3 linked regions of the Methylobacillus flagellatus KT genome follow. The protein of the gene in region 1 interacts with the protein of each later gene in a pairwise test. Links are inferred from orthologs where the notes say so. Each region holds a gene or a part of one and is shown in the gene's direction. Other genes may lie near its edges. The genes, in order: MFLA_RS03670, secB and lysA.

Evidence for each region.
Region 2: the proteins of MFLA_RS03670 (region 1) and secB interact in binary tests that used the Escherichia coli proteins (3 or more experiments, as listed by UniProt). The link is inferred for Methylobacillus flagellatus KT from one-to-one orthologs.
Region 3: the proteins of MFLA_RS03670 (region 1) and lysA interact in binary tests that used the Escherichia coli proteins (3 or more experiments, as listed by UniProt). The link is inferred for Methylobacillus flagellatus KT from one-to-one orthologs.

What each region holds. Positions count from the first base shown.
Region 1 is NC_007947.1:739,436-749,259, reverse strand. What follows is about bases 2,651-5,562. They hold MFLA_RS03670 (response regulator transcription factor), read left to right. Parts: upstream 2,651-3,711; coding sequence 3,712-4,413; downstream 4,414-5,562. Other genes in these bases: MFLA_RS03665 (sensor histidine kinase), read left to right, coding at 4,430-5,562; MFLA_RS03675 (Spy/CpxP family protein refolding chaperone), read right to left, coding at 3,006-3,518; MFLA_RS03680 (formate dehydrogenase subunit delta), read left to right, coding at 2,708-2,926; fdhD (formate dehydrogenase accessory sulfurtransferase FdhD), read left to right, coding at 2,651-2,705. In the rest of the region: fdhF (formate dehydrogenase subunit alpha), read left to right, coding at 1-1,866; more of fdhD, read left to right, coding at 1,869-2,650; more of MFLA_RS03665, read left to right, coding at 5,563-5,767; MFLA_RS14325 (hypothetical protein), read left to right, coding at 5,977-6,189; MFLA_RS03660 (cupin domain-containing protein), read right to left, coding at 6,400-6,729; MFLA_RS03655 (DUF4144 domain-containing protein), read left to right, coding at 6,894-7,211; MFLA_RS03650 (DUF3820 family protein), read left to right, coding at 7,215-7,427; MFLA_RS03645 (hypothetical protein), read right to left, coding at 7,853-8,125; MFLA_RS03640 (hypothetical protein), read right to left, coding at 8,400-8,711; MFLA_RS03635 (hypothetical protein), read right to left, coding at 8,705-9,217; MFLA_RS03630 (PEP-CTERM sorting domain-containing protein), read right to left, coding at 9,269-9,824. UniProt on the Escherichia coli protein: Response regulator member of the two-component regulatory system CpxA/CpxR which responds to envelope stress response by activating expression of downstream genes including cpxP, degP, dsbA and ppiA.
Region 2 is NC_007947.1:2,332,944-2,342,761, reverse strand. What follows is about bases 6,913-9,818. They hold secB (protein-export chaperone SecB), read left to right. Parts: upstream 6,913-8,081; coding sequence 8,082-8,555; downstream 8,556-9,818. Other genes in these bases: MFLA_RS11160 (NAD(P)H-dependent glycerol-3-phosphate dehydrogenase), read left to right, coding at 9,010-9,818; MFLA_RS11165 (SH3 domain-containing protein), read left to right, coding at 8,536-8,985; grxC (glutaredoxin 3), read left to right, coding at 7,690-7,947; MFLA_RS11180 (rhodanese-like domain-containing protein), read left to right, coding at 7,315-7,686; gpmI (2,3-bisphosphoglycerate-independent phosphoglycerate mutase), read right to left, coding at 6,913-7,050. Also shown: MFLA_RS11210 (TonB-dependent receptor), read left to right, coding at 1-1,933; MFLA_RS11205 (copper chaperone PCu(A)C), read left to right, coding at 2,013-2,468; MFLA_RS11200 (YceI family protein), read left to right, coding at 2,573-3,208; MFLA_RS11195 (secondary thiamine-phosphate synthase enzyme YjbQ), read left to right, coding at 3,719-4,138; MFLA_RS11190 (murein hydrolase activator EnvC family protein), read right to left, coding at 4,213-5,493; more of gpmI, read right to left, coding at 5,497-6,912. UniProt on the Escherichia coli protein: One of the proteins required for the normal export of some preproteins out of the cell cytoplasm. It is a molecular chaperone that binds to a subset of precursor proteins, maintaining them in a translocation-competent state.
Region 3 is NC_007947.1:2,614,130-2,623,920, reverse strand. Bases 637-3,515 are described here. They hold lysA (diaminopimelate decarboxylase), read left to right. Parts: upstream 637-1,390; coding sequence 1,391-2,641; downstream 2,642-3,515. Other genes in these bases: chrA (chromate efflux transporter), read left to right, coding at 3,175-3,515; MFLA_RS12465 (YqaE/Pmp3 family membrane protein), read left to right, coding at 2,683-2,871; lptM (LPS translocon maturation chaperone LptM), read left to right, coding at 1,255-1,383; mtgA (monofunctional biosynthetic peptidoglycan transglycosylase), read left to right, coding at 637-1,195. Outside these bases: aroE (shikimate dehydrogenase), read left to right, coding at 1-509; more of mtgA, read left to right, coding at 506-636; more of chrA, read left to right, coding at 3,516-4,389; MFLA_RS12455 (peptidase domain-containing ABC transporter), read right to left, coding at 4,708-6,426; MFLA_RS12450 (beta strand repeat-containing protein), read right to left, coding at 6,426-9,791. UniProt on the Escherichia coli protein: Specifically catalyzes the decarboxylation of meso-diaminopimelate (meso-DAP) to L-lysine. Is not active against the DD- or LL-isomers of diaminopimelate.

The sequences.
Region 1 (9,824 bases):
AAGCACGGCCGGAACTCCATCGGCGCAATCACATCCTCACGTTGCACCAATGAGGAAACCTACCTGGTGCAGAAGCTGGTACGCGCTGCATTCGGCAACAATAACGTCGACACCTGCGCCCGCGTCTGCCACTCGCCCACCGGCTACGGCCTCAAGCAGACTTTAGGCGAATCGGCTGGCACGCAGACTTTCGACTCCATCATGAAATCCGACGTGATCATGGTGATCGGCGCCAACCCAACCGATGGCCACCCGGTATTCGGCTCCCAGATGAAGCGCAGATTGCGTGAAGGGGCGAAACTCATCATTGCCGATCCGCGCGCGATCGATCTGGTCTCCGGCCCTCACGTCAAGGCGGACTACCACCTGAAACTGCGCCCCGGTACCAACGTCGCCCTGATCACTGCACTGGCGCATGTGGTCGTCACCGAAGGCCTGGTCGATGAAGCCTTCGTCAGAGAACGCTGCGAGTGGGACTCCTACCAATACTGGAGTGAGTTCGTCGCGCAGCCTGAACACTCCCCCGAAGCCATGCAGGACGTCATCGGGGTTCCAGCCCAAGACCTCCGTGCGGCCGCACGACTGTACGCCACCGGGGGCAATGCCGCCATCTACTACGGTCTGGGCGTCACCGAGCACAGCCAGGGCTCGACCATGGTCATGGGGATCGCCAACCTCGCGATGGCAACCGGCAACATCGGGCGCGAAGGCGTGGGCGTCAATCCATTGCGCGGCCAGAACAACGTGCAGGGCGCTTGCGACATGGGCTCTTTCCCGCACGAGTTTCCCGGCTACCGTCATGTCTCCGATGATACGACGCGCGCACTATTCGAGGCTGCCTGGGGCAGGCCACTGGACAAGGAACCCGGGCTGCGCATCCCCAACATGCTCGACTTCGCCATCCATGGCAGCTTCAAGGCCCTCTATTGCGAAGGCGAAGACATTGCCCAGTCCGATCCCAATACCCAGCATGTCACCCAGGCACTCTCATCCATGGAGTGTGTGATCGTGCAGGACCTGTTCCTCAACGAGACCGCGATGTATGCGCACGTGTTCCTGCCCGGCTGCTCCTTCCTGGAGAAAAACGGCACCTTCACCAACGCCGAACGCCGCATCTCACCCGTGCGCCGCGTGATGACACCCAAGAACGGCTATGAGGACTGGCAGATCACCGCTATGCTTTCCGAGGCGCTGGGCTACCCGATGCCCTATCGTCATGCCTCGGAAATCCTGGACGAAATCGCACGCCTGACACCAACATTCCATGGGGTCAGCTTCAAGAAGCTGGAGGAAATGGGCAGCATACAATGGCCATGCAACGAAGAACATCCGAACGGCACGCCCATCATGCACGTGGACGAGTTCGTGCGCGGCAAGGGGCGCTTCATGATCACAGAATACGTGCCGACCTCGGAAAGGGTCAACGAGAAGTACCCCCTGATCCTCACGACCGGGCGTATACTTTCGCAATACAACGTAGGCGCCCAGACACGTCGTACCGACAATGTCACCTGGCATCCCGAGGATATGGTGGAAATCCATCCCCATGATGCAGAAGACCGCGGCATCAAGGATGGTGACTGGGTAGGAATCACCAGCCGAGCTGGCAACACCGTGCTACGCGCCAAGATTACCGAGCGTGTGCAGCCCGGCGTGATCTACACCACTTTTCACCATCCGGAATCCGGCGCCAACGTCATTACTACCGATAACTCGGACTGGGCAACCAACTGCCCTGAATTCAAGGTCACTGCGGTACAGGTTACTCGCGTGTCGCAACTGTCAGACTGGCAGCGCCGCTACCAGGAATTCAGCAACAGCCAGATCGCCCTGGTCAAACAACGGGATATGGCCCGCATGGGATAAGGATGAATACATTAGAGTTCTTGATTGAAGCCGAGGCGACCGACAGTCGCATCACCGTGCACAAGTACGAGCATGGCGAACTGCGGGAGGTACAGGACCAGGTCGCCGAAGAAGTCCCAATCGCCATGATCTACAACGGCATATCCCATGCCGTCATGCTGGCCACACCAGATGACCTTGCCGATTTCGCGCTCGGCTTCTCGCTGAGTGAGGGCATACTGTCCGACCCGAAAGAGCTTTACGGCATCGACATCGTCGAGCGCGTCAATGGCATTGAGCTGCAGATGGAAATCGCCAGCGAGAATTTCGCCCATCTGAAGGAACACAGGCGCAGCATGGCCGGCCGCACAGGCTGCGGCCTTTGCGGCTCACAAAGCCTGGACCAGGCCATCAGGGTGCCCCGCAGGATACAAGCCGCGAATATCACTTTCGATGCCGAGGCCATCTACCGCGCCCAGCGCGAATTGCAGACGCAACAAGCATTACAGAGTAGGACCGGGGCGACCCATGCCTCGGCATGGGCGGACCGGGAAGGCCAAGTGCTGCTAGTGAGGGAGGACGTCGGACGACACAACGCCCTCGATAAATTGATTGGTGCCATCGCGAAGCGGCAGTTGCCCCGCGAGGGGTTTGTGCTGACTTCCAGCCGGGCGAGCTACGAAATGGTACAGAAGGCCGCTAGCGCAGATATTCCCATGCTGGTGGCCATCTCGGCACCTACTGGACTGGCGATTCGCATGGCCCGGGGTTGCGGCCTGACGCTGGTGGGATTCGCCCGCAAGGAACAACATGTCGTCTATAGCGGTGCAGAACGTGTGTTACACAAGGAGCTGGCGTGAGCATGAACATCGAGCAGCTGGTGAAGATGGCCAACCAGATCGGGGACTTCTTCCAGTCCTATCCCGATCATGAACAGGCTAAAAAGGATATAGCAAGCCATCTGCAACGCTTCTGGGCACCACAGATGCGCCAGCAGATCATGCAGCACATCAACACACACCCAAGTGATAACGGTCTTGCGCCACTGGTATCAAGCGCGATCAAGGAATATCTGCATTAGGCAGCAGCACCCCTCCTCTAGCTCAATATGCCTGGTAAAACCAGGGCATATTGATGACAGGATAGCGGCGTTTCACTCCCTACCCGATAGACGAGGCTTTTTCGCCGTGCCGTGGGCGCACTTTGGATTGAAACTCGGTCCATTTCTGCTTTTGTTCAGGCGTCAGCACCTGATAGACCTCGTGCAGCGTATTGCTGCGCAACACCAATAAATCTGCTTGCAGCTTGGCTTGTTCGCTGGCGATCTCCTGCACTTTCTTTTGATCGTATTGATCGGTTGCCGAGGCTGAAGCCAAGGCCTTGAACGAGGCATGCAGGGCCTGGCGCTTTTCAGCCAGTGCCGGCTTCTGCTTATCCACGATCTGCTTCACTTGGGCTTGCTGCTCACTGCTCAGGCCCAGCTTGCCGAGCTTGCGCTCCAGGAAATGTCCTTCTGAAAAACCGCGATGCTCACCATGCGCGGCATGCTTTTTTTCCTTGTCGCACCTCTTGTCACCATGTTCCGTCCCGGCATGGGTCACTGCGATATTCAGTGCGAGTAAGGATGATGCCAGGATAAGAGAGGGGACCAGGAGTTTGCGTGGCTTGGTCATTTGATAGCTCCTTTGGTTGTGAATCACGATAAATCACGCTTGTCCCACTATGATCTCAACCTTGGCTAAATGTTTGTTGCCTTTGGTGAAATCGGTGTAATTGTGCGTAAAAATTTGTAAGATGCTGATTGCTGCCGCAAAGCCTGCGGCAGAATGCGGTTTGCAATTTAGAAAGTAGTGAAAGGTGAACACAGTGCTACGTATCCTGCTGATCGATGACGACGTCGAACTCTGCCAAATGATGGAGGAATACCTTGGAGCGGAAGACTTCTCATTGACGATCGCCCATGACGGCGAAGAGGGCGCACGTCTCGCCCTGTCCGGTGAACATGACCTCGTAGTGCTGGATGTGATGATGCCCCGCTTCAACGGCTTCGATACCTTGCGCCTGATTCGCGCCAGCAGCCAGATCCCGGTGATCATGCTCACTGCCAAGGGAGACGAGATAGATCGCATCGTCGGCCTTGAGCTGGGAGCAGACGATTACCTGTCCAAGCCGTTCAACCCCCGCGAGCTCGTTGCACGCCTGCGCGCCATACAGCGCCGTGTCGTCGTGCGGGATGAGGCGTTGCAAAACCATCACAACAAGCCCAGCATCACCCGCGTGGGCAAAATTGCCATCTACCCTTCCGAGCGTATCATCGAATGGAAGGGCGAACCGCTGGATATCACCACCAGCGAATATGCACTCCTGGAAGTCCTTGCCCGTCATGCAGGACACGTGGTGAGCAAGGCTGAGCTCTTTACCCAGGCACTGGGGCGTGCCGAATCCCGCTACGACCGCAGCGTGGATGTGCACGTCAGCAATTTGCGCCAGAAGCTGGGGCTGCTGGAAGACGGACGCTCGCCGATCCAGACCGTGCGCGGCGTCGGCTACCAATTCATTGCAGGGTAGCCGGTCGACCATCCCTATGGGCAAACTGTTCTGGAAAATATTTCTTGGGTTCTCGCTGACATTACTGGTGACGGTCGCTGGTGTCGGCGGTGCCATCTATTTAAATGAAAAGACTGCTTCCGGCGAGGAAGGCTTCCTGCGTGACCGCAGGGCTGATTTTGTCGTCGGTGTCACCGCCAATGCCCTGCAGTATGGCGGAGAGGCGGGTGCCAAGGCACTACTCGAACACTGGCCCGGGCACAAGGTGCCAACCGTACTGGTCATCAACCAGCATCATCAGGATATCCTCAACCGCACCGTCAGGTCGGAAACCTTGCAACAAGCCATCCATGCGCTGGACCAATCCCCGCCGATTCCCAGCGTGCGGCGCGTCCAGGCAAGCAATGGCAACCAATACATTCTCTTCATTCCTGCAGAAGGGGCAGACTCTGCAGGACCACCCCGCTACAACCTGCAACTGCAGATTTTCATCGCCCTGCTTGCAAGCCTGCTGTTCAGCGCCGGATTTGCACTCTACCTGAGCCGTCCAATCAAGCTGTTGCGGCGGGCCAGCCGCAGGCTCGCAGAAGGCGACTTGAGCACGCGTGTAAGCCCAGAGCTCGGCAATCGCAACGATGAACTCATAGAACTCGGCGCGGACTTTGACTATATGGCAACACGCCTTCAGACCTTGCTGGATGCCCAGCGATTATTGCTGCACGATGTTTCTCATGAGCTGCGTTCCCCGGTCGCCCGCATGCGGCTTGCCGTGGGGCTCGCCCAGCAGCAACCGGACAAACTGGCCTCGGCGCTGAGCCGTATCGAGCGTGAAACCGAGAGGCTGGACGAACTGCTTGGCCAGATGCTGACGCTTTCGCGGTTGGAGTCAGGCATCAGCAGTGAAAACAGCGAGACACTCAACCTCAATGATTTGCTTGCCACCATTATTCAGGACGCCAATTTCGAGGCGCAAGCCGTGGGCAGCAGCATCACGTTTCATGCTGCAGATGAAGTAATACTACAGGGACATTATGAATTGCTGCGCCGCGCATTCGAGAACATTATCCGTAATGCGCTCAAATATAATCAAGCTGGTCAAGCAGTAACAGTCTCAATTCTCAAGACGCAGAGTGCGGTGATCGTCGAAGTGCGGGACCATGGCCCAGGCTTGCCGGAAACAGAGATTGAGTCAGTGTTCCAGCCATTCTATCGCGTCCGCGGTACGGAAAAGGCAGGACATGTCGGATACGGCCTGGGACTTGCCATCGCCAAGCGCGCCATCGAGCATCATCAGGGCAACATTTCGCTCAGTAATTGCGATGATGGCGGCCTGTGCGTACGGTGCACTTTTCCGCTCACCGCCGCTCCTGCCTGAACCTGCAGATCAAAGATATCGTCAGGATAGAATTCCATTGTGAACCCTTCGGGGACATCTGCCGCTTGCCTGGCCGTCCGCAACTGCGCCGGCAGCGGTCTCGGCAATAGAAACGCATAATACAATGAATCAGCAGTTGCCTTGAGTTGCTCCTTGGGTAGGCGCAGCACGCGCTTCGGATGCGCTCTTTTCCATGTAGGCCCGGCATCATGTCCGTTAAGCATCAGGCAAATGGCATCTTCATGCTCGAAAGCATCACTCAGGCAAATATCTCCGCCGTCATCAAAGGCAACGCATACCTTGAACAGTTCCATACAAGTTTTCCGATTTATTCTTGCTGCGATTTGAGAAGGCGCTATCTTGCGCGATCAGCACGCCATCCGCAGTCAGAGGCACCTGAAGTTGATGTAGGAAAATACTGATAGGCCATGCCGCAGATGTGCCTGCGCACACAGGTTGAAGATGTGGCCGGAGAGTGGCATACGCATCGTCTTGATTATCGAAATCGCGGGAATGATGGGGCTTTAGGAGTTGGCCCTGTCAACACGCACGATCGCGCAAGCATCCGCAGAAAACAGAAGGGACTCGCGAGAGAAGCCAGCCGCCCGGCTCCTCAGGCTGGCCCGGGGATATCAACGTGTGAAGAACAGCTTGATACGACGATAAATGCGGCCGACGAGCGTACCGTCCAGCTGGTAATGCTTACGCAGGGGCTGCTTGACCTCCCATGTGCAGCGCAGGCCTGCAGGGAAAGTAACCAGGTCGCCCTTGCGGAACGTCACGGGCGCGCCGCCACCGTCTGGGGTAATCACGACTTCCCCCTCAAGCACGTAGGCAATTTCCTGCTCTGGGAACACCCATGGAAACGTCGAGACTTCCTTGGACCAAGTCGGCCATTTGCTGACACCCAGTTGCTCCAGGCGCGTGGCAGAGGGTTTGCTTTCAATTACAATCTGACTCATTGATATGCTTTCGGTATTGTCCCCATTGCCGAGGGGCGTTTTAGAATCCTGCTTCTGGATAACAGGAATAAAAGGCGTTATGGTAACGCCCATGCCTGCGCAATACCAGCAATAACGAGCCCGGCTTTTATTTTCATCAAGTGATCGAGTTTGAAACAACGCCAATGACTTCACCTCTTCCCACATGGCCGGCATTGATCCAACATCCTGGCGATGCCGAGCTTGAGTTCATTCCCGACGCAGCCGCATTCGACACATGGCAGCTCACATCCACGCCGGCAACACTGATCGATAAGGAAGGGAAAACGTATGTTATCGACAGGGACAAACGCTTGATCATGAAAGGCCTGGCTTCACTGGAAGAAATCCTGGCATTGATCCGCGCCCACGCCATACTGGAGGGTATCTGCTGCACGCCAAAACTTGGCGCGCCTGACATTCCTACGGCCCTGACCATACTCTCCAGCATCGTGAAAGGGTAGACGATGGACGCACGCGACCTGGAACTGCTCGTCACTCGCACCATGCCTTTCGGCAAATATAAGGGGCGGCTGATTGCCGATCTGCCAGGGCACTACCTCAACTGGTTTGCCCGGGAAGGCTTCCCTCCGGGCGAAATAGGACGATTATTGGCCTTGATGCAGGAGTTGGATCATAACGGACTAACGAGTCTGCTGACGCCTTTGCGCTCCATATAACTGACTTTTCCAGCCTCTCAGCTTGAGCCGTATCAGGCCTCTCCAGCTCATCCCGATCATCATACCTGGCTTGCAACATAAAAACGCCGGGCAAAAAGCCCGGCGTCGGATGTTGAGTCTTCCGCCAGGGGGGGAATGGCTTGGACTCTAAAGATAGCCCTAAGAGCAGGCTAGTACTTCGGCTATAGCAAAGCACCTTTTATGCCAAAAAAACAACTCATTGATTCTATTAAAAAATAAATACGTTCAGCCAAAAACTCTCCCTCTACATGTCTCCAAAAAGAGACGCCCCTCACGTCAACACCTAGGCACAAAAAACACAACCCCATGTTTTTAAAACAAAAACCCCCGTCTCCAAAAGGAGACGGGGGTTGATCGCTGAACTGAAACGTCGTGGAATGCGCTTATTGATGAAGTGGCCGGACTCAGTTGAGAGATGACCTATTGGCCAAATGTGTATTTTGCTCCACCCACAACCGATCTTGCTTGCGCATTTGTGCAACGCGCGCTCGCCAATCCTGCAATTGCTCATCTTCGATCTGCAGCTGGATTGCCATGATCTCCTGCGGCGAATAGCCCTCCCGCACAAGCTGGGAATGCAAATGCACGCTCATTCTGGACAGCAGGCGCTCAGCCTTCTTGTCACTCAACTCCAATGCCTTGGTCAAATATTCTGGCTTGCATGTATACACTCTCATGATCAATCTCCCGTTGAAAAGCACAAAGCTCATCCTTGAGCCTTCAGCAGGGAAGGTAACCCACCTTGATGTCATTTCCATGACAATCATGTGTCACAAGAACTAGTCCTGCGCTCACCACACCATGCTTATGCCGTGTTTGGTGACATCAATGCAATGGGAAATGGAAACTAGGAGATTGTTTCAATTGAATCAACAGGGAAGAGAACAGCGCATCTATCCGGCTCCCCCATGCTGCTTTCAATGCAGAGGGGGAACTGAACGAATCATGACATTATCGTTTTGCCTTCAACCTCCAGCCGATCATCAGCATTAGGCCGACCACCAGCATCGCCCATGTATTGGCTTCAGGCACTGCCGCCGCAATGCGTAAGTTGAAAGCTTCATCATACTGCGCCTGAGTAATGCCGGCCGACTTGAACAAGACATGGAAGGGATCGGAGTCAATGTATTTCTGTTCACCATTTCCCATGGCCGGTGACCACAGCTGCAGGGTGACAAGATATGCACCAGCCGGTGCATCTTCAGACAACTCCCAGTTGAGATGGGAATGAAAAGTCCCGTTCCTATCTCCACCATCTACCAACGCGGTTTGCGGCCCGGAAATGCCCTGTCCGGAATAGACAGTCCCCCTGCATAATAATTGTACTCTGCTACATTGGCAGGATTTCGGGGGTTGAGCATGTAGTTGATCCATACATTGGTGGGTATTCCGCCGTAAAGCGTCACGCTCCCAGCATCGGCCCCGCCCCATGCCCCGGTAGCGGGATTCCAGTATTCTAGCGTTCCCAGCGCACGAAAATGAACCTCTTCCCCATATAGCAATGTATTGGAAAAAGATTGAAACCCAGGGTCATCCGTCAGCCGCGGCCCACCCGCCAAGTCATCAAAGTAGCCGGGGAAAATCTTGTATCCAGTATGTGGGTCAATGGGCAATTTGCCGGCCAGATCAAAGTCACCATAAAAATCAATATCGATTTTACTGCCGGCGACCGGGCCGTTACTGGTCCCCACACGTACATCGTAATGTACAGCCTGGGCAAAAGTGGCGTACCCTAACATGGCAAATGCCAATATCGAAGATTTGATCATTGCATGCTCTCCAAAATGACAGCCCCATTAAAGGGGCTGTTTCCAAGAATTTTAGGCCTGTTGGCGACGACGTAACTGCCAACCCATCAAGCCCAGACCAGCCAGGAACATGGCATAGGTACTTGGCTCAGGAACAGCAGCAATCAGATTGTCTTCAAGACCATGCAGAGCGGTATGAAACTCGTCCGCGCTCAAGCCATTGTTGAAAATCAAGTAGAAAGGATCGGAGCTTGCATACTTGCTGCCAGCCACAAATCCGTCGCCCGTGCTGTTGAGATCCACAGACAACAACTGCAGTGTGACGAAATAAGCACCATCAGTCGGCAGGCCACTGGAGGAAGAAATCTCAAAGTTCAGGTGCTCATGAATATTGCCGCTGCTACCGGCTTGGCCCAGTAAGCCAATAGCATCACCGCTGACGCCTGTCGTACTCCAGACAGTGTTTTCTCCCCAATTGCCAGTCAGGCTGAGAGTTTCGCCATTGAGTACAGTATTTGTCCAGCTGCTTCCATTCCAGGACCACAAATTGCCAATTGCCTGGTATCCAATGATGTCGCCTTGGTCAAAAGTCCCTGCATGACTGTCAAACCCAGGCGCATTCGTGCGA
Region 2 (9,818 bases), 1.6 Mb from region 1 along the record:
GAACCCGGCACTCTCATACATTGACCCATCCAATGTGGAAACCGTGCAGGTATATGCAGGGATTACGCCGGTCAGCGTGGGGGGCGACAGCATCGGCGGGACGATCCAGGTCAATTCGGCCAGGCCCAAATTTGCCAAGGATGACCAGGATCTGTTGGTAACAGGCAAGCTCGGCACGTTTTACCGCAGCAATGGTGCGGCGAGAGGTGGCAATATTGCGCTGACTGTGGCAAGCCAGAATCTCAGCCTGACCTATACCGACTCTTATTCCCAGGCCAATAACTACAGGGCAGCGGGAGATTTTAAAAAGCCCGGTGGGTGGAACCAGCAGAACAATCCTTTTTTAAGACCTTTCATTGACAAGGTCACTGAGCGTACGGTTGCAGGAACAGCTTACCGCGGCTCGCGTCATCGCGAGCTCAGTCTTGGCTGGAAAATCCTGGACAATCACCTGCTTGAATTGAAGTTGGGAGAGCAATCCATCGACTGGGAGGGGTTCCCCAACCAGCGTATGGACATGGTGTCAAGTGAGCCGGACCCTGCCAATCCCGGTAATTTCCTACTCAACACCAAGAAACCTGCCAATGTAAACCGTACTGCCAATCTTCACTACACTGGACAATTTGATTGGGGTGAGCTGGAGATGCGTTATTTCCACCAGAGCCTCGAGCACTCAATGGATATGTTGCCCCACCGCTATATGTTCATGATGATGCCGATGCTGTCAGAAGCTACCACGGATGGCGGTATGGCAAAAGCCACTATTGCATTGAGTGACCAGCACATTGCGCGCCTTGGCACGGATTTCCAGTTCTATCGCCTGGATGACTGGTGGCCTGGTATCGGGTTGCTCCCGAACTCAATGTGCTGCGACAACTTTTGGAATATCCGTGACGGCAAGCGTGACCGCATTGGCGTATTCGGCGAATGGGAAACGCAATGGAGCCGGCAATGGACTACCTTGCTAGGCATCAGGACAGACCGGGTCAAATCGAATACCGGATCTGTGCAAGGCTACTCAAGTGGCTCATATCAAGCAGACGCTGACGCTTTCAACGCCTTGCACCGCAGCCGTGAGGATTATCATTATGACCTGACTGCATTGTCTCGGTTTACTCCCGATGATGGTCAAAGCTACGAATTCGGTTTTGCCCGCAAGACCCGGTCTCCCAATCTGTACGAACGCTATCCATGGTCCAAGCTTCCCATGGCTGCGCTCATGAATAATTTCGTCGGCGATGGTAATGGCTACGTCGGCAATCCGGACCTGAAACCTGAAGTCGCCTATACCATCAGTGCGAGCGGTGATTGGCATGATGCCGACAAGGAAAAGTGGCAAGTCAAGACCACAGGGTATGTAACTTATGTCGAGCACTACGTCGATGCCGTACGACTGCCGGGTTACAACCGCAATGACGAATATATGCTGCTGCAATATGCCAATGCGGATGCCAGGCTCTATGGACTTGACGTTTCCGGAAGCTATCGCCTCGGCAGTCTTGCCAATATTGGCAGCTTTGCCGTCACGGGCATGGTCAGCTATGTCCGTGGAGAGAACGCACGACGGGCGACAGGCGACAACCTTTATCACATGATGCCGTTGAACGGGAAATTCGCGCTTGAGCACAAGCTGGGCTTGTGGACCAATACCTTGGAAATGCATGCGGTTGCCGAAAAAGACAGAATCTCCCAGGTACGCAACGAAATCACCACGCCCGGATACACCTTGTTCAACCTGCGCAGCAGCGTGGAATGGCAGCGCGCCCGACTGGATTTGTCAGTGGAAAACCTGTTCAACCGTTTCTATTATCTACCACTTGGCGGGGCTTATCTTGCAGAGGGGAATTCCATGACTACCAATGGTATTCCATGGGGCATGGGTGTTCCCGGACGTGGGCGCTCCATCAATGTCGCACTTTCCTACAGTTTTTGAACATGATCCTATGCGGCAATATGTCACTTTTCTATCAGGGAAAATCAAGAGAACATGATGTTTTTTTGTCGAGAACATCATGTTTTATCTATTTTTCCATTCAAGGATTCTCTCTTTTTTCAGCGTTTTTCTGATACTGGTTTTTTCTACTAGCGCATGTGCCGAAATTATCGGGACAGGATTGCGCATCTGGACGACAGAGCCTGGACAAAAATCTACCTCAGCCTACATGGTGCTGACGGCCAGCGAGGATATCGTGGTACTCAATGTCACTTCTTCTCGCGCAAGACAAGCAGCATTTTTTCGCACCGTCCGTGTTGGCAACACGCTTCGGATGAAGTTGATGGAGCGTCTGCCATTATCGGCAGGGAATCCGGTTGATTTTACAGCTGAAGGTTATCAATTGATATTGAGCGGGTTTGATCAAGTTATTCGAGCAGGTGAAACTATTCCTGTCACTTTGGAGTTCATGGGGAAAGATCAGCGCAGGCAAATGGTGACACTTTCATTCATGGGGCACCCCTTCAGTGAGTAAAACTGCGGCATTTCGCCGCATTTAAAAATAATTCTCATTGGCATAATATAATCATGCTCACTCAGGGCTTTTTCAATAAACACATTATGTTGATGGGAGGTTGAATGAAAAGCGGTATTCGTCATCTATTATTCGGGGTGGTCGGCAGTCTATGTATGGCGGCTGCAAGTAACGCTGCGATGGCTGCCAATTGCAGCTATACGCCTGATGAAAAAGGGTTCAAGTTCTCTTTTACAGCATTCGGTGCGCCGGACAAATCTTATGTTGTCAGCAAAAATACTTTCAAGAAGTATGAGGTTGCGTCAAGCACAGGCAAGCTCGAAGGCGCGACGATCAATATTGACAGCACATCCTTGGATACCTCGGCCGATCTGAATAATGGGGAGGGTGGAAAATGGGATGCCGGCATTCCGATGATTCGGAATATGAATGTAGTCAGTGGGCTATTCAAGAACTTTGCAAACCCTGGCAAGATTTCCGCAAAAATCGACAAGATAGAAGGTGAAACATTGCAGCTCGCAGTGACCATGAATGATGTGACCAAGGTCATTCCCATGAAGGTGACTGAAAAGGGCAGTAATTTTCATGCCAAGGGTACTCTGGACATCATCAAGGACTTCAATGGTAGCAAGGCCTTTGCCAAATTTGAGAAAGTGTGTACCCAGGCTTTTCATAAAGGTAAATCATGGAGCGATGTGGATATTGAGTTTGAAGTTCCAGTAAAAAAGAGCTGCAAATAATTCTTGCTGCTTTGGCAATTGCTGTCGTCACATCAGGATCAATCAACTCAGTATGATTGATCCTGATTGTTTTTTGTGATGCATACCATGCAACATGGTGTAGCAGGAAGATTCATTTTTTTAATTTCTGATGTGAAAACTTATATTTCTCTTTCACTATTTGTTCTTGTAAAGTGAAAAATATTGGTGTGGATAACGTCGATATTCTTGCAAGATTTTCTCTAGAGTTGCATTGGTGAAGCATGGTGCATATGCCGCTGTTCATTGTAATTTAGAACAAGAAAGTGATGTCATCATGCCTATTCAGCAATCGCCCATTTTCTCGCAAAAGCGTCTGGGTGCTGGATTCGCCAGCAAAGGTGGCAGTCGAACTGATGATGGAAAATGCAGAGCATAGGAAACGACTGGCTGCATGAGGTGGTGCCGCGTGCTAGTGTCGGCGATTTTTTGCATGAAATCAGTCGTGATACTCTTCTATGCTTGGTTCGACGCATGTTTAGGAGCATTTGCATGGAGCAGCAACATCACCAGATCATTCAGCATACCAATGGACGTCGCTTGTACGACATCACGCCTGCCGTGACGCGGTGGGTGGCGGATAGCGGTATGCAGCAAGGATTGTTGACCCTATACATCCAGCATACTTCCGCCAGCATCCTCATCAACGAAAATTACGATTCCGATGTGCTGGTGGATATGGAGAGTTTCTTCGAGCGCCTAGTCCCTGATGGGGACTCCTTGTTCATCCATACCGCAGAAGGTCCGGACGACATGCCGGCCCATGTGCGCTCCGCATTGACGCAAACCAGTATTTCCATTCCCGTGGTGGAAGGAAGGGTTGCATTGGGCACGTGGCAGGGAATATTCCTCTATGAGCATCGGCGCATGGCGCATAAGCGCAAGGTGCTGCTGCATTTGATCGGCGAATAGAAGATGGCTGGCGGGGCCAACATTTCCACCACAACGTTTCTGCCACTTGCCTGCTGCACCTTCCATGTGTGCAGCTATTTGACGATACTCCAGCTCAGTGGGTCGAAAGGCTTGCTCTGATGGCGTAATTCATAATAGACACCATGCTGTTCGTTGCCACCGCTATTGCCTACCAGGGCAATGGTATCGCCACCCTTGACCTTGTCCCCTACTTGTTTCAAGACTGCCTGGTTGTTTCCGTACAGGCTCATGTAGCCGCTGCCATGATCCACGATGATGAGGTTGCCGAACCCGCGCAGCCAGTCTGCAAACACGACTTGTCCGCTGGCAACGGATTTCACCTCACTGCCTTCGCTGGCCCGGATGAACAGACCTTTCCAGGAGATGCCAGTATCGGCGCGACTGCTGCCGAAGCGATTGGTGATTTCACCGCGTACCGGCAGGTTGAGCTTGCCTTTGAGCGAAGCAAAGCTGGTGCCGTCAAAGGCATTGCTTGGCAGTGCCTCGTTGCGACCAATGATTTTTCCACTAGGGGCCTGGTTGTCGGTGCCTGCTTTCTGGCCTGATTTCCCGCGCGCTGCTTCGCGCTGGGCCTTCTCCCTGGCGGCTTTTTCTCGCGCCGCTTGCTCGCGAGCGGCCTTGGCGAGTTTTTCCATTAATTGCGTCAGCCGCTGTTCGTCCCGCTTGAGTTTGTTGATTTCGTTGCGTTGTGCGCTGATCTTGCTGGAGAGTTGCTTGACCAGCTTATCGCGCTGGTTTTTCTGTTGTTGCAGCTCGGCGCGTTGCTTTTCCTGTTGTGCCTGCAGCTCATCCAGCTCCGCAAGGGCCTTGCTGGTTTCCGCGTTGAGGGCCTCGACCTTTTCAAGGTTGTCGGAGGCTGCCTCTATCAATTGCTTGCGGGCTTGGGTGATATAGCCGAAGTAATGCAGCTGGCGGGCTGCAGCGTTGGGGTCGTGCTGCTGCAGCAGTACCTGTGCCTGGCTAGGTTTGCCATGCAGGTACTGCTGGTAGAACTGCTGCTTCAACAGCGCTTGCTGCTGCTTGAGTTCGGCCTCATGCGCGGCCTTCTGTTTCTGCAGGGCCTGTAATGCCTGGTGACTTTTTTCCTGCTGCTGTCTGAGTTCAAGCAGTTTGCGATTGGCGTCACTGATGGCTTTTTCGCTCTTCCTGAGCGCATCGGCAGCCTCGGCATGCGCTTCCTTGGAGCTATCAAGCTCTTTTTTCAGTGATTCCAGGCGTTGGTGGATTTCATCGAGGGCCGCCTTCGGTTTTTCAGGATCGTTCTTGGCAGCCCATGCGGCTGGCGTGGCATAAAGGCTGCTCGCAAGCAGCATGCTGAGCCAGCGCACAGGCATGAGCTATGCAGCCTGGAACGCGACCAGAGATTTTCCGGTCATTTCAGGTGGCTGTTTGAGCCCCATCATGGCCAGCAGTGATGGCGCCAGATCGCACAGAGAACCGGTGCCAGGGGCGGCCAGGGTGGCCGGCTTGCCGATGAAGAACAGCGGAACCTGATTGGTCGTGTGCTGCGTGTGAGGCTGGTTGTTCTCATAGTCGCGCATTTGCTCGACATTGCCGTGGTCGGCGGTGATGATCATCTGCCCACCTATGCTTTCCATCGCCTTGACAATGCGGGCGATGCAAGTATCGATGGTTTCCACGGCCTTGATCGAAGCGCTCAGATCCCCGGAGTGGCCGACCATGTCGCAATTGGCATAGTTGCAGATGATGGCATCGTATTTCCTGCTCAGGATGGCGGCCTCCAGCCTGTCGGTGACTTCGTAGGCGCTCATCTCGGGCTGGAGGTCATAGGTGGCGACCTTGGGTGATGGAACCAGGATACGATCTTCCCCTGCAAACACTTGCTCCTCCCCGCCATTGAAAAAGAAAGTGACATGCGGGTATTTCTCGGTCTCGGCAATGCGGAGCTGCTTCAGTCCATGCTGCGCAACGTACTCGCCAAAGGTATTGCGGATTTCCACTGGGGCGAAGATCGGCTTGGCCCGGGTTTCCGCCTTGTCGTACAAGGTCAGGGTATAGAAGCCGGCCAGCTTGGGTTGCCGACGGCGGTTGAAGCCCTCGAAATCGGGGTCGAGCAATGCATGGGTGAGCTGGCGGGCGCGGTCGGAACGGAAGTTGACGAAGATCACGACATCGCCGTCTTCCATGGTCACGGGCTGTTCCCCGGCGGCGGCAATCGCAGTGGCCTTGACGAACTCGTCCTTCTCGTCGCGGGCATAGGCGGCTTCGAGGCCCTGCAAGGCACTGGCCGAGGCAAACTCTCCCTGGCCATCGGTAATGAGGTTGTAGGCGGCCTCAACACGTGGCCAGCGCTTATCCCTGTCCATGGCATAGAAGCGACCACAAATCGAGGCAATCTTGCCACCACCGATGCTGGCACAGGCCTGCTCGAGCTTTTCCAGGTAAGGCTTGGCGCTGATCGGCGGGGTGTCGCGCCCATCGAGGAAGGCATGGACGTATACTTTCTCCACCCCGGCGTTCACTGCCATCTCAATCGTGGCATGAATATGGTCTTGGTGGCTGTGGACGCCGCCGTCGGATAGCAGACCCAGGATATGCACTGCCTTGTGCCCGGCCTTGGCCTTGTTGACGGCTTCGATCAGCACGGGGTTGCTGAAGAACTCCCTGGATGCGATGGCTTGATTGATGCGCTCAAAATCCTGGAATACCACGCGCCCGGCACCGATGTTCAGGTGGCCTACCTCGGAATTCCCCATTTGACCCCGTGGCAATCCGACAAACGTCTCGGAGGCGTTGATCAGGGTATGGGGGTACTGTGTCCAGAAGCGGTCGATATTGGGAGTGTTGGCCAGGGCGATGGCATTGTCATGGCTATCTTCGCGGTAGCCGAAGCCATCGAGGATAACGAGTAAGGCAGGCGTTACAGTCATTGCGATCAGGATCCGGTGAACTCAAGAAATAGCCCTGTATTTTAGAGAGTTTTTGCCAATCACGCATGCTTAATCGCCGATGGAGCACATGGAAAATGGTTTTTGTTCACTTTCTTCGCCCGATGGGCTTGAATTCCTCCCGTTTGGCATCATCTATTTGAAATCGGCTTTTAGTGAGTGCTGGTAATTTGAGTACAATAATGGTTTCGGACATACCGTGAGGTGACTGTGGAGTTTTTTGCAAATAATGCATTGTGGATAGGCTTGGCAATAGGTTCCGGCATCATGTTGGTGTGGCCGACGATCAAGCGTGGTGCTGGCGCGGCGATCAGCGCCAGTGATGCGGTGATCTTGATCAACCGGTCCCATGCCGTGGTGCTGGATGTGCGCGACGACGCCGAGTTTGCGGCTGGCCATATTGCCGAAGCCAAGCATATCCCGCTGTCACAGTTACCTGAGCGCATCAAGGAGCTGAACAAATTCAAGGAGAGGCCGGTACTGGTGTACTGCGAAAGCGGCGCGCGCGCCAGCAAGGCAGCGGCCATCCTGGCAAAAAACGAATTCAAGCAAGTTCAGCAATTGCAGGGCGGTATCAGAGCCTGGCAGGATGCCAAGCTGCCGCTGGTGAAGGGGTAGGCCATGGCGAATGTCCTCATGTATACCACCGGTACTTGCCCTTACTGTATGAGCGCCGAGCGCTTGCTGCTGAGCAAGGGCGTGCAGCAGATTAATAAGGTACGCGTCGACCTTGAGCCTGAGCTCAGGGTGAAAATGATGGAGCAGACCGGCAGGCGCACTGTTCCACAAATCTATATCGATGATGTGCATGTGGGCGGGTTTGATGACCTGCGTGCGCTCGATATGGCCGGCAAGTTGGATGCAATGCTGGCGAAATAGTGTCACGGTTTTGTAGTACAAAACCTGGGCTTAAGCGGATAGAATGGCAGGCTTGCGTTTTAGACACTTTTTGGTTTTCAATTTATCAATAGTAGGGGAAGCGCTTGGCGCAACCCGAAGTCAAGGGAAGAGACATGGCAGAAGAACAGGCAGCAGCACAAGAGCAACAACCGGCATTCGGTATCGAGAAAGTTTACGTCAAGGACCTCTCGCTGGAAATCCCGCATGCTCCGCAGATTTTCATTCAACGTGAGGCTCCCCAGGTTTCCATCGAGCTGAGCAATGCCACTGCCCAGTTGGAAGAAGGTATATACGAAGTCGTGGTCACCGTGACCGTGACTTCCAAGATCGCAGACAAGACGGTGTTCCTGGTAGAGGTGGCTCAGGCCGGTATCTTCCAGATCCGCAACGTGCCTCAGGAAAATATCGACATCATTCTCGGCGTGACTTGCCCGAACATCATTTTCCCTTACGCCCGCGAGACCATTTCCGATGTCGTGACGCGCGCAGGGTTCCCACCCGTACTGCTCAACCCTGTCAATTTTGAAGCGCTTTATGCACAACAGAAGCAGGAACAGGCCAAGGCGAATGGTGCGACCACACACTAAGCTGTTGTTGGCTGTGACCATGCTGCTGATGCCGGTCATGGCATCAGCGGTTGAGTTCCGCTCCGTTGCCGTGCCCAAGGCGGTGGTGTATGACGCGCCCTCCGCTCAGGGCAAGAAGACATTTATTCTTGGGCAGGGCTACCCGGTCGAGATCATCGTCGATCTGGGAGACTGGCTGAAAGTGCGGGATGCGCAAGGCAGCCTCAACTGGATTGAAGCCAAGCAGCTTGCAAATAAGCGCACGGTGCTGGTGAAGGGCGGCCAGGCTGACATACGCCAGGCTGCGGATGCAGCCTCGGCCCTGCTGGGAAAAGCCGATACGGATGTTGTGCTCGACATGCTGGAGCCGCCGGTCAATGGCTGGATCAAGGTCAAGCACCGGGACGGCATCACGGGCTATATATTAGCCTCTTCCCTGTGGGGCTTTTGATGCGTCCAGCTTAGATTATCCATTATGAAAATCTCTATCTTAGGCGCCGGGGCCTGGGGCACAGCCCTGGCCCTGCAAATCAGCCGTCGGCACCAGGTTTCTCTCTGGACGCGCAACCAGGCGCATATCGTGGATATGCAGGTGACGCGTGCCAACCTGCAATACCTGGGCGACTTTGCCTTCGGTGATCAGCTTGCGGTGGAAGGCGATCTGGGGCGCGCGCTGGATGGCGCAGACCTGATTGTCTCTGTCGTGCCGACCAACGGTTTCCGAAATGCATTGAAGGAAATCAAGCGGCTTGGCTGTGATGCGCCAGTGGTCTGGGCCTCCAAAGGGTTGGAAGCGGCGACGGCCAAGTTGCCGCACGAAGTTGCCCAGGACGAACTGGGTGACAGCCGCCACTGGGGCGTGTTGTCCGGGCCGAGTTTTGCGGCTGAGCTGGTGCGCGGGTTACCCACGGCGGTAACCTTGGCTGCCAATGATGCGGAGTTTGCCGCCAGGGCTGGTGCGATGCTGCATGGCGGTAATTTCCGCGTCTATACCAGCACGGATGTCATTGGGGTGTCGGTTGGCGGCGCCCTCAAGAACGTATTGGCCATTGCCGCGGGTATCAGCGACGGCATGCAATGCGGCAATAACGCCCGCGCGGCGCTGATTACACGCGGCATAGCCGAAATGACGCGCTTCGGCGTGGCCTTGGGCGGTGCCAAGGAAACCTTCATGGGCTTGACCGGCGCCGGTGACTTGATCTTGACTTGCACCGGACAATACTCGCGTAACCGGGAAGTAGGCCTGCGCCTTGCCAATGGCCAAACCCTGCAGGAAATCCTCAA
Region 3 (9,791 bases), 1.9 Mb from region 1 along the record:
GCGTCGGGCTGGTGCGCGATATCCTGCAGAACCTGGCATTCACCCTGGCAGGCAAGCGTGTGCTGCTACTGGGGGCAGGAGGCGCTGCGGAGGGAGTATTGGCCCCCCTGTTGGAAGCGTCTCCCTTGTCACTCTGCATTGCCAACCGCACCGTGGACAAGGCAGAGGCGATGGCGGCACGTGTGAGGCCGGGTCAAACTTCATTGGACGCGCGCGGTTTCGATGCCCTGGCCGACCAAGAGTTCGATGTCGTGATCAATGCTACTTCCAGCGGCTTGCACAACGAGCGGCTGCCCTTGCCATCCGGATTGTTTGCAGCCGATGCCTTGGCATATGACATGATGTACGGGCGCGAGACGCCCTTTATGCGGTATGCGCGTGAGGAAGGCGCCAGCAGAATTGCCGATGGGTTGGGCATGCTGGTGGAGCAGGCAGCGGAAGCCTTTTATATCTGGCGCAGGGTGCGGCCTGATACTGCGCCTGTGATGGCCGCATTGCGGGCCGCATGATCAAGCAATTGTTCTGGCGCGGCTTGTTGCTGGCGCTGGTGCTCGTGGTGTTGTACCAGTTCTGGATCTTCATGCATATCCTCTGGTGGGTGGAGCACAATCCTTCGAGCAGCGCGTTCATGCGTGCCAGTCTGTCTGCGTTGCAGCAGGATAACCCTGATGCTGCGCTCAAGCATCAATGGGTCGAGTACCAGCGGATTTCCATCCATCTCAAGCGGGCGGTGATTGCAGCCGAGGACGCCAAGTTCGTCGGCCACGAAGGGTTTGATTGGGACGGCATCCAGAAGGCCTATGAAAAGAACTGGAAGCAAGGCAAGATTGTCGCTGGTGGCTCGACCATCAGCCAGCAGCTTGCCAAGAACCTGTTTCTCTCCACCAAGCGCACGCCCTGGCGCAAGTTGGAGGAGGCCGTGATTACCTGGATGCTGGAACGGATGATGAGCAAACGCAGGATTTTCGAGATTTACCTCAACGTGATCGAATGGGGCAATGGCGTGTTCGGTGCCGAGGCTGCCGCGCGACATTACTACAGGACCAGTGCGAGTAGCCTGAATGTCGCTCAGGCTGCCAGATTGGCGGCGATGATCCCTAACCCGCGCTACTATGACAAACATCGCGAGGCGCGCGGCTTGATCCGAAAGGCACGCATTATCGAGGCGCGCATGCGTTATGCAGAAGTGCCGTGACGGTATTGCCTGGGCTGCTACGGCCTTGTGCTAGAATGCGATTTTTGCATTAAAACCCTATGCGCTTCTGTTTCCTGATCCTGATTGCAAGCCTGACCTTGGCTGCCTGTGGCACCAAGGGCAACCTTTACATCCCGGAACAGCAGTACCCGCAGGAACTCCAGCCGCAACAACAACCTTCCCGATGAGCTGTCCGTGAATCCATTTCAGTTGAAGAATGGCATCCTGCATGCCGAAAATGTCCCCCTGACCCGGATTGCCGATGAGTTCGGCACACCCACCTACGTTTATTCCCGCGCAGCACTGGAGTCCGCATATACGCGTTTTGCAGCGGGTTTCGATGGCCAGGATCACCTGGTTTGCTTTGCGGTGAAATCCAACCCCAGCCTGGCGGTGCTCAACCTGTTTGCCCGCCTGGGCGCCGGGTTTGACATTGTGTCAGGCGGAGAGCTGGCGCGAGTACTGGCTGCAGGTGGAGATCCTGCCAAGGTGGTGTTTTCCGGGGTGGGCAAGACCGAGACGGAGATGGAAACTGCGTTAAATGCTGGTATTTTCTGCTTCAACGTGGAATCCGCCAGCGAGTTGGACCGGCTCAATGACGTTGCTGGCCGCCTGGGCAAGACGGCGCCCGTGTCCTTGCGTGTCAACCCCAATGTGGATGCCAAGACGCACCCCTATATTTCCACTGGGCTCAAGAACAACAAGTTCGGGGTCGCGTATGAGGATGCCTTCAACCTGTACCAGCATGCAGCCAGCTTGCCGAATATCGCCGTGCATGGCGTGGATTGCCACATCGGTTCGCAATTGACCGAGCTTTCCCCATTCATGGATGCGTTCGACCGTGTATTGGCCCTGGTGGATCAGTTGGAAGCTGAAGGTATCAGGGTAGCGCATATCGATCTCGGCGGAGGTATCGGCATCTGTTATGCCGATGAGACGCCGCCTGATTTTGCTGCATATGCGGCCGCCATGCTGCAAAAGCTGGGTGACCGCAAGGTCAAGCTGGTGTTCGAACCTGGGCGTGCGCTGGTGGGGAATGCCGGCGCGTTGATTACCAAGGTGGAATATCTCAAGCATACCGAAGCCAAGAACTTTGCCATTGTGGATGCCGCCATGAACGACCTCATGCGCCCGGCGCTCTACGATGCCTATCATGAGATTGCAGCTGTCGTGCCAGCAACGGACCCATCCTCCGCCCAGGTATACGAGATCGTCGGCCCGGTTTGCGAAAGCGGTGATTTTCTCGGTCATGACCGCAAGTTAGCCTTGCAACAAGGCGACCTGCTCGCGGTGTTGTCCGCCGGCGCCTATGGCATGAGCATGAGCTCCAACTACAATACGCGCCCCCGTGCCGCTGAAGTCATGGTGGATGGCGACAAGACACACCTGATCCGCGAGCGTGAAACCGTAGCACAACTGTTCGCCCTCGAAAAGATTCTGGGCTAAACTGCTAACGCAAGTTTGATAGAGTTAAAGAGGAGATTGAAATGCGCCTGATTCTTGCCATTTTCCTGCCCTGGCTGCAGTTCTTCACGATCGGTCGGCCAATTGCAGGCATCATTTGCCTGATTCTGCAGATTACCGTGATCGGCTGGTTGCCAGCCGCGATTTGGTCCGTGTATGCCTTGAGTGAATACAAGACCGATCAGAAAATCAGCAAAGCCTTGCAGAAGTAATTCCACGAGTAATTTTGCATGAAAGAAAAGCCAGCGATTGCTGGCTTTTGGCTTTAATTTATCTTGATCCAGGATGGATGGTGCTCGTCCCTGCCAAGAGATGCAGTGAGATGGTCCCTAAAAATGAAAGGGTGGAGAATATCCCCCAATACAATGTCGATCTCCATTCGTGCCAGGGGCATGAGGGCCTTCCCGTGAGAAAGCTATACACGATCATAGCCCAAAGCCAGTAAGCCTAAGCTCTGGCGGACGCATGCGAAAGCTATCGAGGGGCAATGCGCCTATGTCTGATGCCACATAACTATGCAGGACGAAACTGTGAAAATATCCAGTCCTGATGGATCGGTCGCAGAAGTCTTTGTTGCCTTTCTCAAGCTGGGGCTGACTGCCTTCGGCGGTCCCATCGCCCACCTTGGCTATTTCCGCACCGAGTTTGTAGAGCGCCGCCGCTGGGTGGATGATCGTAGCTACTCTGATCTCGTCGCTTTGTGCCAGTTCCTGCCCGGACCAGCCAGCAGCCAAGTGGGGATGGCGCTGGGACTGGGCCGTGCGGGTTGGCTTGGCCTGCTGGCGGCGTGGGTAGGGTTTACCCTGCCATCAGCAATTGCGCTGACCCTGTTTGCCTTCAGTATTGCTGAGTACCAGGAGTTGTCCCAATCCGGTTGGATTCATGGACTGAAGATTGTCGCGGTGGCCATCGTGGCACAGGCAGTATGTGGCATGGCCAAGTCGCTATGTCCTGATTGGCCGCGTGCTGTACTGGCCATTCTGGCAGCGCTGCTTACGATGGTGTTTTCTTCAGCGATGGGACAGGTTGCCGCCATCGCGATGACGGGATTGCTGGGTTGGTGGGGGTTAAAGATCACGCCGCCAGGCGGTGGCCAGGCTCATTGCTACCCGGTTTCGCGTAAGCTTGGCATGGCTGCGCTAATGCTGTTTGCGGTACCGCTTGTCGGGCTGCCCTTATGGGGGGCAGCTACGGGTACGGGTTCGTCCACCACGATCACATTGCTGGAAGGGGTGTACCGCTCGGGTGCGCTGGTCTTTGGCGGTGGACACGTCGTGTTGCCACTGTTGCAAGCCACAGTGGTGCCCAGTGGAATGGTCAGTAATGCCGACTTTCTGGCCGGTTACGGCGCGGCCCAGGCCGTGCCTGGGCCACTGTTTACATTCTCCGCCTATCTGGGTGTCATCGCGCAAGGGCCGTTACATGGCTGGGTTGGCGGTTTGGCGTTGTTAAGCACTATTTTTTTCCCGGCTTTCCTCATACTAATCGGCGTACTGCCATTTTGGGAAGGATTACACCGTCGTGAAAGCATCCAGGCTGCCATGGCCGGTGTCAACGCCGGTGTAGTTGGTATTTTAGGATCTGCACTATACGACCCAGTTTGGACGAGTGCTATTCACTGCAAGGCGGATTTTGCGCTGGCGCTGCTCTTGTTCGGCCTGCTGACCATTGGACGTGCGCCGCCAGCGCTCGTGGTGCTGTTAGCAGGGGTAGCTGGCATCACTATCTAAATGCCATTGGCCCGCGCTACGGTCGACCAAGTCTAGTAATTTCACAGTAAGAACTATTATTCGAAAAGTCATGCCTCTGAAAATTTGCCATACCATGGGACCAATGCATTCATGAGGATCATCAGGCTAGGCTAGGATGGCAATACGTTTGGACAGAGGGATCGTCAAGCCAAATGCTTCATTGATGTATTGTTAAGTGGGACGCGATTAATGCAGCGTTACGATATAGGGTAACGAGAGTGCAGGAACGCGCTGGCTAATGGCATTTATTGACGGAATGTGGCTGCCACATTGCAATAACATGAATATAGGTTTTGCTCACGCTGGCCGCAACAGTTTCTCTTTCGGCCCATCAGCCACAACCTTGCCGCCATCCAGCGCGATGATGCGTTGTACGGCAGTCATCATGGCGGCGCTGTGGCTGATCATGATCAGGTTGCCATTGCCGACGACTTGCGGCAGGCGTTGGGCGAGCAGCTGTTCGCCTTCGGGGTCTAGGCCGAGACTGGGTTCATCAAGCAGGAGGATGGTGCTGGGTTGCGCGAATGCGCGCGCCAGCGCGACCTTTTGGCGTTGTCCACCGGAGAGGTTGCTGCCGCGATCGGCGATGGCCATGGTGAGGGTGAGGCGGCCTTGCTTGAGTTCTTCCTCCAGGCCGGAGGCCCACAGCGCAAGTTCCATGCGTTCGCTGCGCGGCTTGCTGCCAGCCAACAGCAGGTTGGCCTCCAGCGTGCCTGCGAACAGCACCGGCTCCTGCGGTTTGTAGGCGAGCCAGCGGGCGCGGTCCTCAGGAGATATCGCGTGCAGCTCGTAGCCGTCAATCAGTATTTCGCCTTCATCTGCAATGCTGAGCCCGGCAATCAGTTTGAGCAGGGTGCTCTTGCCAGCGCCGGGGCGGCCCAGCAGGCCGATTTTCTCTCCTGCTGCAATGGTCAGGCTGACATTGTCCAGTGCGGCGGGCCGATCGGGATAGCGTTTGGTGAGACGCCGCAGGGTGATGTCGCCTTTGGCTTCCGGCTTGCTGACATTGAATGAAGCATGTGGAGCGGATTGTTCGATATCGTGGCTGATACCATGCGCGGCTTTGCCGGATTCCAGCAGCTCATCCATGCGTTTCGCCGAGCGGGCGAAGTCTTCCCATTTGCCCAACACCAAGTACAGCGACGTGACCAGCATCATGGCGCGCGCAGCCAGCAATGAGCAGGCGATGAGGCCGCCCACGGACAGCATGCGCGCCTCGATCAGGTAGGCGCCAAGTGTCAATACGGCGACGGTAGTGAACGTCATCATGCCGGCGGAAAGCGTGTTGCTATGGCTGGCGGAAAGCCTGCGCGCCGCTTCCAGGTCGCTGACCTTTTCGGATTGCGTGCGCCAGCCCTGCAGCAAGCCTGTGACGCCCGGAACGGTGCGCACCACCTCCATCCCTTGCAAGACTTCGCCGATATAGGCCATGCGCTGGGTGGAGGTCTGCTCGGCATCACGGTTGAGGCGCAATGTCTGGCGTTGCACGAGATAACCGATGCCGGCGTAAACCAAGGTCAGCACGCCGACCAGGATCATGATCGGCCAGGCAATGAAGCCGATCACCAGCATATAGAGCAGGTAGAACGGCAGGTCGGCAATCGCGAGTAAATAAGTGGAGGAAACAAAATTGAGTGTATTGGTCAGGTCGCGGTAATGCGCCAGGAACGTCGCGACGCCGCCCGCCGGCATGTCGCGGTCCGCGAGTAGCTTGTGCCACAGCCCTTCATCCGTCTTGCGGGCCATATCCGCCGCAACCCGTTCCACCGTCCAGTTGCGGGTCACGCGCATGCCCACGTCCAGCGCGATGAAGATCAGCATGCCGATCACCAGCGCCCATAACGTCTCGAACACGCCGTTGCTGACAATCTTGTCGTACACCAGCATGGAAAACAGCGGCAGCAGGATCTGGCCGCTGTTGATGAGCAGGCTGGCGAGGCCGACTTCAAGCCATTGGGTGCGAAGTAGATTCCACAACCCTGAAATGGGAGAGAACTCCCGTTTTTGACTGGTCATTAAGCAGTTTGCCAGTGCACAGTAGCGATCAAATTGGCTGCTGAATGATCACTGCTGCTGTAAATGAAATAGTCCATGCCGTTAGCGGTTGCTTGGCTTGTCCAGTTTGCGGCAGGGTCGGATATCGTAATGTCATCACCGTTATCTGCACGTATTGTCAATACTGAGCCCGTAGTTGCATTGTTACCAGTCTTGATGCCATTCACTGTTGCGGCATCCACTGCAAGATTGGTATTGGTGCCATCACGGATATCGATGATATCGATATTGCTGACTCTACCGCCACCAGCACCGCTGCCTGTACGCAGGGTAGAGAGTGAATAGTTGGCATCAGGAACGAAGCCGGTTAATACCAATGTATCTTCTTCACCTGAGCCACCATCAATACTGGTGAAACGGTTATTATATGCGGAGCCACTAGCTGACTCATCAACAGAAGCGTGAATGGTATCGTTACCGGCACCGGCAACAACCGTGTCCCTTCCCTGGGTGGCGTAAATCACGTCGTTACCATCCCCCCCGTCCAGGTAATCATTACCAGTGCCGCCAATCAATGTGTCGTTACCATTGCCGCCCCGTAGCGTGCTGCCACCGTTGCGTGCCACCAATACGTCGTTATATTGCGTACCGGTCAGGTTCTCTATGCTGATGAGGGTATCGGATGCAAGCCCGTTGATAGTGCCTGTATTGGCAGAAATGCCGCCTGCCGCTGCAAGTGCCGCTGCTGCCTTTGAATCCAGTCCTGTGGCTCCAAGGCTTGCCTTCACGCCAGCACTGGCATGAACGTAGGTTGCGGTATCGGTGCCGCTGCCACTGCCACCGTCTAGGGTATCACCGCCGCCAATGCCTTCTAAAGTGTCATTGCCGCTGCCGCCCGTCAGGCGGTTGGCTTGCGAATTACCAATAAGATAGCTGGAGCCCGAACCTTCTACAGTGAGGTTTTGTATGTTGGTCAATACGTCGCCAAATGCTTCATCACTGGCAGTTGATCCGCCGGTAGCGCGTCCTGCAATGCCGCCATTCACGATCGTGCCTGAACCCAGGACGTCGCCGTTTGTATTTGTGGTGCGTAAGAGTCCATCTGTCAGTGAAACCAGCACTGAAGAGGTATAGACGGCTGTATTGTTGCCTGTGCCACCGTCAATTGTGTCGGCACCAGCGCCGCCGTAGATGGTATCGTTGCCGCCCCCGCCAAAGATGGAGTCATTGCCTGCGCCGCCGCGCAGGATATTGTTACCATCGTTGCCGATCAGCGTGTCATTGCCAGACCCGCCTGTCAGGTGGTCGATATCCACCAGGCGATTTGCCTGGGCCGTGCCAAGGCTGGAGCCAGCAAAGCCGGTGTCGATGTTGGCATAAACACTTGTAGATAGATTATAGGTAACGGTGTCGCTGCCGGTGCCACCTGTTACGGTGCTATTGGCATTGCCGATGGTGATGGTGTTTGTGCCATCGCCTGCCATGATATTGCTCAAGCCGGTGCCGGAAACAATCGTGTCATTACCGTTGCCGGTGGTAATGGTGTTGTTGCCATTGCCAGCTTTGATATTGTTATTACCATTGCCAGCATCAATAACGTTGTTGCCGCTACCTAATGCTTCAATAGTGTCATTGCCTGAACCGGCTGCGATGTTGTAGGTACTGCTTCCGGTATTTGTACCTGCTTTTATCAGGTTGTTTCCATTGCGCGCATTGATGGTGCTATCGAAATTCCCGACGGTAATCGTGTCGTTGCCAGCGGCGGAGCCATTAATGTTCTGGATATTGCGCAATATGTCGGCACCGCTGCCGCCGCTGATCAGGGTCTCGACAGTGGGGTCGATAATATTTACCGAAACGCCAGTCGTGGCATGAATAAAGTCCACCGTGTTATTGCCAGCGCCGCCATCGATTTTGTTAACGCCATTGGTCGCGACAATGATGTCGTTACCGCTGCCTGTGGTGATGTTTTCAATGCTATCGAGAATGTCGGTGATGCCGTTGACAGTGCCAGTCTGCAAATCCACGTTTAAGTTGCCGGCTACATTATAGACTAGGGAATCTGTACCGGCGCCACCTTGAATGACACCACTTTTTACTCCACCTACTTCGCTGGGTAGTACAGAGACCTGAAAGGTGTCATCATGGTCTGTACCAACCAGATTTTCAATGCTGAGCAGTGTTACATTGCCACTAGCTGTTTCTCCTGTGCCATTGCCGTTGGCATCCAGCACGACATTCACCGCAGCCAAGTCGACAAAACTGGCTGTATCTACTCCGTCTCCGCCATCCAATGTATCGGCGCCGCCTCCTCCTACCAATGTGTCGTTGCCAGCACCGCCAATCAGGCGGTTGGCGACGATATTGCCTGTGAGAAAGTCATTACCGGCTCCGCCTGTAAGGTTCTGGATGTTGGCATAGGTATCGGATGCAATGCCGCCACTGACAGTGCCAGTGTTGGATATCAAAGAGGCAGTGACATCCTGTCCAATCGTCATGTTTTCATAACTGGCAGTATTGTTACCCAGCCCGCCATCCAATTGGTTGTTTCCATGGCCACCAATCAGTGTATCGTTTCCCGCGCCGGCACTGATGATGTCATTGCCATCACCACCATCAATTTTATAGCCGATACCATTGGATGGAAGCACCATAATGGCTTCACCATTCTTGGTAGCAATAAAATCATCTGCGGTGGTTGCATCAATGTAGCGAAAGTAGAAGTCTTTACCGACTTCAAAAGTAAACGGACCAGAGGAGCCTTTGATATAGGCATTGATGGTGAAATCGGGCACTGCCAGCGTGCCTCCAACATCGTATGTGATAATCAAGTCAATAGAGCCGTCAGCATTGAGGGATGTCGGATTAATGAACCATGTGGTGACGCCATTACTGGTGACAGATGTCACTCCGGGACCAGTAATACTGAAGTTGGGAGGCAATGTATCGGATGATGTCAGCCTAACCGTATCGATATTGTCTAATCCATTTGTGCTGAGATGGAAGGTTTTGCTCCATGTCTGGTCACTGGATGAAAAGCCGGCCGTATTCCATTGAATGGTATCGTCACCGCTGGTTCCGGTAATCAGCTCATTGTGTGCCTGGCTGGCAGCATTACGTGCTGTGGAGTTAAAGGTAGAGTCTTCTGGTTGGGATGAGTCACGTGCACCTGTTGGCAGGCCAGTTTGGGTGATATCGCCGGCGACTTTAAAACTTGAGGAGTTATACAGGTTTCCATTGATAACAGGTAAACCGATGTTCAGGTTGTCCGCGGTTTCCACCCGATTTCCCAACCGGTAAGTCGACGGCTGGTCTACACGTGGCGGAATAATGGCTTCTATCATTTCACCACTGTTGTTGCCGCGGCCGTTGATGCTGCCTCGTTG